DNA from 2 places in the Geobacillus sp. G4 genome. Region 2 is predicted to be linked to the other one. Evidence: a T-box and tRNA genes for the amino acid it is inferred to sense, from the RefSeq annotation. Region 2 holds a T-box; the other holds one or more tRNA genes.
What was found. The T-box of region 2 lies ahead of thrS (threonine--tRNA ligase). A T-box ahead of a tRNA ligase gene usually reads a tRNA of that ligase, here a tRNA-Thr.
Positions count from the first base shown of each region.

Region 1: it has a tRNA-Thr gene. The T-box ahead of thrS (threonine--tRNA ligase) is inferred to sense a tRNA for this amino acid. The anticodon was not compared.

Region 1 covers NZ_JBEPJY010000004.1:458-3,842, forward strand. Annotated here, with positions in the region: tRNA gene ABS784_RS05975 (tRNA-Phe) at 130-205, shown strand; tRNA gene ABS784_RS05980 (tRNA-Thr) at 588-660, shown strand; tRNA gene ABS784_RS05985 (tRNA-Lys) at 833-905, shown strand; tRNA gene ABS784_RS05990 (tRNA-Gly) at 913-987, shown strand; tRNA gene ABS784_RS05995 (tRNA-Leu) at 993-1,078, shown strand; tRNA gene ABS784_RS06000 (tRNA-Arg) at 1,084-1,157, shown strand; tRNA gene ABS784_RS06005 (tRNA-Pro) at 1,164-1,237, shown strand; tRNA gene ABS784_RS06010 (tRNA-Ala) at 1,246-1,318, shown strand; tRNA gene ABS784_RS06015 (tRNA-Met) at 1,336-1,412, shown strand; tRNA gene ABS784_RS06020 (tRNA-Ile) at 1,418-1,494, shown strand; tRNA gene ABS784_RS06025 (tRNA-Ser) at 1,514-1,604, shown strand; tRNA gene ABS784_RS06030 (tRNA-Thr) at 1,621-1,696, shown strand; tRNA gene ABS784_RS06035 (tRNA-His) at 1,704-1,776, shown strand; tRNA gene ABS784_RS06040 (tRNA-Gly) at 1,950-2,020, shown strand; tRNA gene ABS784_RS06045 (tRNA-Ile) at 2,027-2,100, shown strand; tRNA gene ABS784_RS06050 (tRNA-Asn) at 2,310-2,384, shown strand; tRNA gene ABS784_RS06055 (tRNA-Ser) at 2,392-2,484, shown strand; tRNA gene ABS784_RS06060 (tRNA-Glu) at 2,489-2,560, shown strand; gene ABS784_RS06065 (B3/B4 domain-containing protein) at 2,863-3,385, opposite strand, start outside.
Region 2 covers NZ_JBEPJY010000002.1:209,170-212,554, forward strand. Annotated here, with positions in the region: gene thrS (threonine--tRNA ligase) at 1-1,556, opposite strand, end outside; T-box leader at 1,616-1,846, opposite strand; gene ytxC (putative sporulation protein YtxC) at 1,892-2,767, opposite strand; gene dnaI (primosomal protein DnaI) at 3,115-3,385, opposite strand, start outside.

The DNA.
Region 1 (3,385 bases), on a different contig from region 2:
TTCGGTAGAGACGAGCATCCGCTTCATCGAATTCGCTTCGAGTTGCCTCGACGCATCGAGCGTCTTTGAATCAGCTTGTAGAGGAAGAGGCACAGAGCAATTCAACGAGCGAGTTAAAAAATAATATATGGCTCGGTAGCTCAGTCGGTAGAGCAAAGGACTGAAAATCCTTGTGTCGGCGGTTCGATTCCGTCCCGAGCCACCATTTTTATCATAGTTCCGAAAGAAGGTTCCCGCTTCATGCAAAGCTAAGTGGGAGTAGTTCACAGACATGTCAGATGTTCAAACCACCCCGGCTTAGTTCAATGGGTAGCGACGAACATTCGCATCGTCGAGTCTGTTGCGAGTTGCCTCGACGCACTCAGCTTCCTCGAATCAGCTTGCAGAGGAAGAGGCACAACCAGGCAGACAACATGAGTCACTAACTAATTTTAAATGTGCCGGCTTAGCTCAATTGGTAGAGACGAGCATCGGCATCATCGAATTGGCTGCGAGTTGCCTCGACGCACTCAGCTTCCTCGAATCAGCTTGCAGAGGAAGAGGCACAACTAGGCAGACAACATGAGTCACTAACTAATTTTAAATGTGCCGGCTTAGCTCAATTGGTAGAGCAACTGACTTGTAATCAGTAGGTTGCGGGTTCAAGTCCTGCAGCCGGCATTCTTATTCCTTAATAACCCCTTAAGCCATTAAGGCGGCAACCGCGAGCCATTAGCTCAGTAACGAGCGCTACATCTTCGAGTTCGCTTCGAGTTGTCCCGACGCATCTGACATCTTCGAATATGCTAGTAGAGGAAGGGACATCGTTGTCTCGGAGTGTTATTGAACCCATGAGCCATTAGCTCAGTAGGTAGAGCATCTGACTTTTAATCAGAGGGTCGGAGGTTCGAGTCCTCCATGGCTCATCGTCTTGCGGAAGTAGTTCAGCGGTAGAACACCACCTTGCCAAGGTGGGGGTCGCGGGTTCGAGCCCCGTCTTCCGCTCCACTTCCGCCGGGGTGGCGGAATTGGCAGACGCACAGGACTTAAAATCCTGGGGTAGGTAACTACCGTGCCGGTTCGAGTCCGGCCCTCGGCACTTGTGCGCTCGTAGCTCAATTGGATAGAGCATCTGACTACGGATCAGAAGGTTAGGGGTTCGAATCCTCTCGAGCGCGTTTTGTCGGGAAGTAGCTCAGCTTGGTAGAGCACACGGTTCGGGTCCGTGAGGTCGCAGGTTCAAATCCTGTCTTCCCGATTTATCATGGGGCCTTAGCTCAGCTGGGAGAGCGCCTGCTTTGCAAGCAGGAGGTCATCGGTTCGATCCCGATAGGCTCCACCTTTTGACTTAAATTTGGCGGTGTAGCTCAGCTGGCTAGAGCGTACGGTTCATACCCGTGAGGTCGGGGGTTCGATCCCCTCCACCGCCACCATTATCGGACCTTTAGCTCAGCTGGTTAGAGCAGACGGCTCATAACCGTCCGGTCGTAGGTTCGAGTCCTACAAGGTCCACCATTATTATTGTTGCTTTTTTGGAGGAGTACCCAAGTGGTTGAAGGGGTCGGTCTTGAAAACCGAGAGGCGCCGCAAGGCGCGCGGGGGTTCGAATCCCTCCTCCTCCGCCATGCACTTTAAAATCGTGCCGGCTTAGCTCAATTGGTAGAGCAACTGACTTGTAATCAGTAGGTTGCGGGTTCAAGTCCTGCAGCCGGCACCAGAACGAGGCGACTATGGCGAAGTGGTTAACGCACCAGATTGTGGCTCTGGCATGCGTGGGTTCGATTCCCACTAGTCGCCCTTTTCATTAATATTCTATATTTGCGGGTGTAGTTTAGTGGTAAAACCTCAGCCACGAGCATCTGCATCATCGAATCTGCTTCGAGTTGCCCCCGACGCATCTGGCTTCTATGAATCAGCTGGTAGAGGAAGGGGCATGGAAGCAGCGTGGCGGATGTTCAACTAAATGATATGCGGGTGTAGTTTAGTGGTAAAACCTCAGCCTTCCAAGCTGATGTCGTGGGTTCGATTCCCATCACCCGCTTTTTATGGGCCTATAGCTCAGCTGGTCAGAGCGCACGCCTGATAAGCGTGAGGTCGGTGGTTCAAGTCCACTTAGGCCCATTATTTTCCATTGAATATTTTTGGGTCATTCGCTATAATAATGGGCGAACAATGCCCCATCGTTCCACAGCAAAATCGGAGCGACGAGCTTCACATCTTCGAATTCGCTTCGAGTTGCCTCGACGCATCTCGCTTCCTTGAATTAGCTGGCAGAGGAAGAGGCAACGAGCACATTTGGAAGATGTGCATAACATATAGTTATTCATCATTCCGCAATAGCTCAGCGGTAGAGCAACCGGCTGTTAACCGGTAGGTCGTAGGTTCGAATCCTACTTGCGGAGCCATTTCTTTGGAGAAGTACCCAAGTGGCTGAAGGGGACGGTTTGCTAAACCGTTAGGTCGCAGTTTTGCGGCGCGCGGGTTCAAATCCCGCCTTCTCCGCCATAATGGCCCGTTGGTCAAGTGGTTAAGACACCGCCCTTTCACGGCGGTAACACGGGTTCGAATCCCGTACGGGTCACTGGTTGCTGGCACCAGAGATTCTGGTGCCCTTTTGTACAATTTCTTTTGTCGATTTTTGCGTTTTTTTCTTGCGATGCGTGTGGAAGTCTGTTATAATATCTCTCGTTAGCTTTAAAATTACGTTATGATTGTTGGGGACAACGCAGTGTTTCGTTTCGTTAAAGAACGAGGCATTGCGTTTTTTTCTTTATCACCCTAAACCGAGAAGAACCCCACTTCCACGCGTGAGCGTAGGTGGGAGAGAGTTCAAGTAGGGAGGGAGTCCCCCGTTTCCAACAGCAGGAAAGTGGGGGGAGAAGATCAAATGAACAATTGGGCGTCGGCTTCGCCGCCATGAATTTGCACAAACATCGTTTGGATGGCTTGAAGCTGGCGCTTGGCGGTTTCTTCTGGCGTTGATGGGAGAAAGTAAACGATTTGCAAAGCGTTTTTCGTTTCTCTCGTCACGGCGGTCCGCTCCGAATCGACGATCGGACTGCCAAACGGCCCTCGTTCATCTTTGCTGACGAGTTTGTTGGCAAAGTTGACTGTGCGGCCGTTTAACGCGATGTATTCATCTTGTTCCGTGCCGATCGTGAGCGTCACTGTCCCGTTGATGCGGTCTAGATCATAGATGCCGAGCGGAATTTTATAATAGAGTGAAAAAAAGTTGTTTATGTCCGCCGCTGAATGGATAGGCGGAATGAAGCTTTTTTTCTGGATGCGTCGGTACAGGCTTTCACTTGACGGTCGATAGCGGCTTGGGTCCGTTCCGATTTGTTTGAAAGTACGGCGCCATTCGACCATCTCAGGGATGTCGGCAATCGACTTTTCCTGCAGCTCG
Region 2 (3,385 bases):
TGGATGACGACCGGACGATGCGGCTTCCCATCCTCGCCAATGTATGTCAAATCAAAGCGCTCGGGCAACAGGAAGTCAAGCTGCACCGTCGAGAGCGTCTCGTCTTTGCCAAGCGCCGTGCGCACTTGCACATCGAGCTTCGGCCCGTAAAACGCCGCTTCCCCTTCCGCTTCGTAGTAATCGAGGCCGAGCTCGTCCATGGCTTCCCGCAGCATGCGTTGCGCTTTTTCCCACATTTCATCGTCATCATAATATTTTTCTTTGTCATGCGGATCGCGGTAAGACAAGCGGAACGAGTATTCCTCAATGCCGAAATCCTTATAGACTTCCAAAATCAAGTTGACGACGCGCTTGAACTCGTCTTTGATTTGGTCCGGGCGCACGAAAATGTGGGCGTCGTTGAGCGTCATGCCGCGGACGCGCTGCAGGCCGGTAAGCGCTCCAGACATTTCATAGCGGTGCATCGTGCCGAGCTCGGCGATGCGGATCGGCAGCTCGCGGTAGCTGTGCAGCTTGCTTTTGTAAATCATCATATGGTGCGGGCAGTTCATCGGACGAAGCACAAGTTCTTCGTTGTCCATCTCCATCGGCGGGAACATGTTTTCTTTGTAGTGGTCCCAATGGCCCGATGTCTTGTACAGCTCGACGCTGCCGAGCACCGGTGTGTAGACATGATCGTATCCGAGCGCCACTTCTTTGTCGACGATGTACCGTTCGATAATGCGGCGGATCGTCGCTCCTTTCGGCAGCCATAGCGGCAAGCCTTGTCCGACTTGTTGCGATGTCGTAAACAGCTCAAGCTCTTTGCCGAGCTTCCGGTGGTCGCGCTCTTTCGCTTCTTCAAGCAGGCGCAAATAACGATCCAAGTCTTCCTTTTTGAAAAAGGCCGTGCCGTAGATGCGCTGCAGCATTTTGTTGTTGCTGTCGCCGCGCCAGTAGGCCCCCGAGATGCTGAGCAGCTTGAACTCTTTGATTTTTCCAGTCGACGGCACGTGCACACCGCGGCAAAGGTCGAAAAACTCGCCTTGCTCATAAATCGAAATCGGCTCGCCTTCCGGAATATCGGCGATCAACTCGAGCTTCAACTCATCGCCGATTTCTTCATACAGCCGGATGGCTTCTTCGCGGCTCACTTCTTTGCGGACGATGTCCAAATTTTCTTTGACAATCTTGCGCATTTCCGCTTCGATTTTCGGGAGGTCGTCTGGCGTCAGCTTATGCTCCATGTCGATATCATAGTAAAAGCCGTTTTCAATGACCGGACCGACGCCGAGCTTGACGTTGCCATACATCCGCTTGATCGCCTGCGCCATTAAGTGGGCGGTGCTATGGCGCAAAATGTCAAGCGCCTCCGGCATGTCTTGGGTAATGATGACAAGCTCGCCATCTTCGTGAAGCGGCGTGCGCAAATCAACGAACCGGCCGTTCAGTTTGCCGGCGATCGCTTTTTTCTTCAGCCCCGGGCTGATCGAGGCAGCGATGTCTTCCGTCGTCGTCCCCTTCGGAAACTCCTTTTCCGCCCCATCTGGGAACGTGATGCGAATGACGTCTGGCATCGGCAATCACTCCTTTGTCATGATGATGAAAATGGAAAAATAAAAAAACTCCTCCCTCCTAAAGGGACGAGTTTTCATCGTGGTTCCACCCTTCTTCCCATGGCAGCGCCTCGCCATGCCATGGCTCAACAAGAATAACGGTCGTCCACCGGCGGCAACTACTGGGCGTTGCGTTCGCTGCCGCAGCTCTGAGGGGGTAAGCGCATTTTTCGTGTTAGGAAGGTTCCAGCCGCTGCCTTCCCTCTCTGGAAACCGTAAAAATGCACCCATGTCCTCGTCATCGCTTGTATTCATCCATATTCATGACGACATTATAGCGAAAACAGCAGGAAAAATCAAGCTTCTCCCCCATTTCCAGCGTTGGCGGCAAACAAGCGGGAAAAATCGGCGCGGCGGCAGACGATCAGCCGTTCTTGAAACACGTTTTGCAGTGTCTGCACCATGCCGTCATCCGGATGATCGGTGTACAGCTCAATTTCCGCCGGAGCGAGCGAGACAAGCGGAGCGAGCACCGATGCATCAATATACATCGGCTGGCTGAAGACGAGATGGCGGTCGATCAACTGTCTCACTTCCGCCGCCGACAGCTCCCGCCGCTCGCTGTCGTAAAATACGAAGTGCGGCGGATCGTGCACCAAATACAGGCGCGGCCATTGCGGCGTCCGGCCAGCCAGGCAGTCGCGCAGCATTTGCACAAAATTTTGATACTCCTGCTCCAGCTTGTATTCATCAATCGCCAGCTCGACATAATGTTGGAGGCGCTCCATATACGGCTTTAACCGGAACGTAACGAACGAAGAAAACGAAAATGACAAGCCGTCGCGCAAAAAGGAGGCAAAAGCGTCGCGCAACATCACGGTGCGCGAGGCGGCAAACGCCGCGCTTTTCCGGTAATCGCGCCGCTCGCCGTCCAAAAACGAATGAGCGAGGGCCAAAATTTGCTGCTGTTCTTCGACGTCGCGGAAATAAAAAACATTGGCAATGATGGATAGCAGCAGCCGGTCTTCCATCACCTCCTGCATAAACGCCGTCATCGCTGGGATGATATGCTCCTCAAGCACACGCTTCTCCTCGCCCTGTATGTAAACCGCCACGGTTTTGTTCCCGTCATAAGCGGCATGAAACAGCGGACCGTCATCCGGTTGCCGGTGATCTAGCAGCCCAACCAATTTTTTCGCCTCGCTTGCCTCGTCAAAATGGATTTCGATCACCCGCTGTCCCCCCTTTAGCCCGAAAGGAATGCTTGGTTTATATATATGGGGACAACGGGCTGTTTAGACTAAAAAACCACAAAGCTTAGCGGCGTTCATTGTTCGAGGAGAGGGTGCCCCAAAAGGATCGGGACACCCTTTCTTATTACCGTATACAGGCATAAAACAATTAAATAAGAAACAATATGTTGTGTTTTGTTTAAGGGAAATTACCCTTTTGGGTCAGCCCCAGTCGGCAAACGAACCGCTTGCCGACTACGGCAGAAAAGCTAGAAACAGAACCTGCTCAACTAGTTTTTATGGGTTAATCAACATGCCTGTGCAAACGGCAACGTTTCAAATCGCCTTTATATATTTTGCTCACGGCGGTTCGGTCCAGTGATTTCAATCGGATAGGCCAAATAGCGGATTCGCTCCATAATGCGCGCCGCCTTCACCTTCTCTTCTTCGCCGCGCTGCGAATACGTCAAATGATGGGCGAGCTGCTGCATATCAAAGTTCGACGTGAAAAACGTCGGCAAGTTTTCAAACATCCGGTATTGCAAGATCGGGCCAAATACATCATCGCGCACCCAGCTTGACATCGCCTCCGCCCCAAGGTCATCGAGCATCAGCACC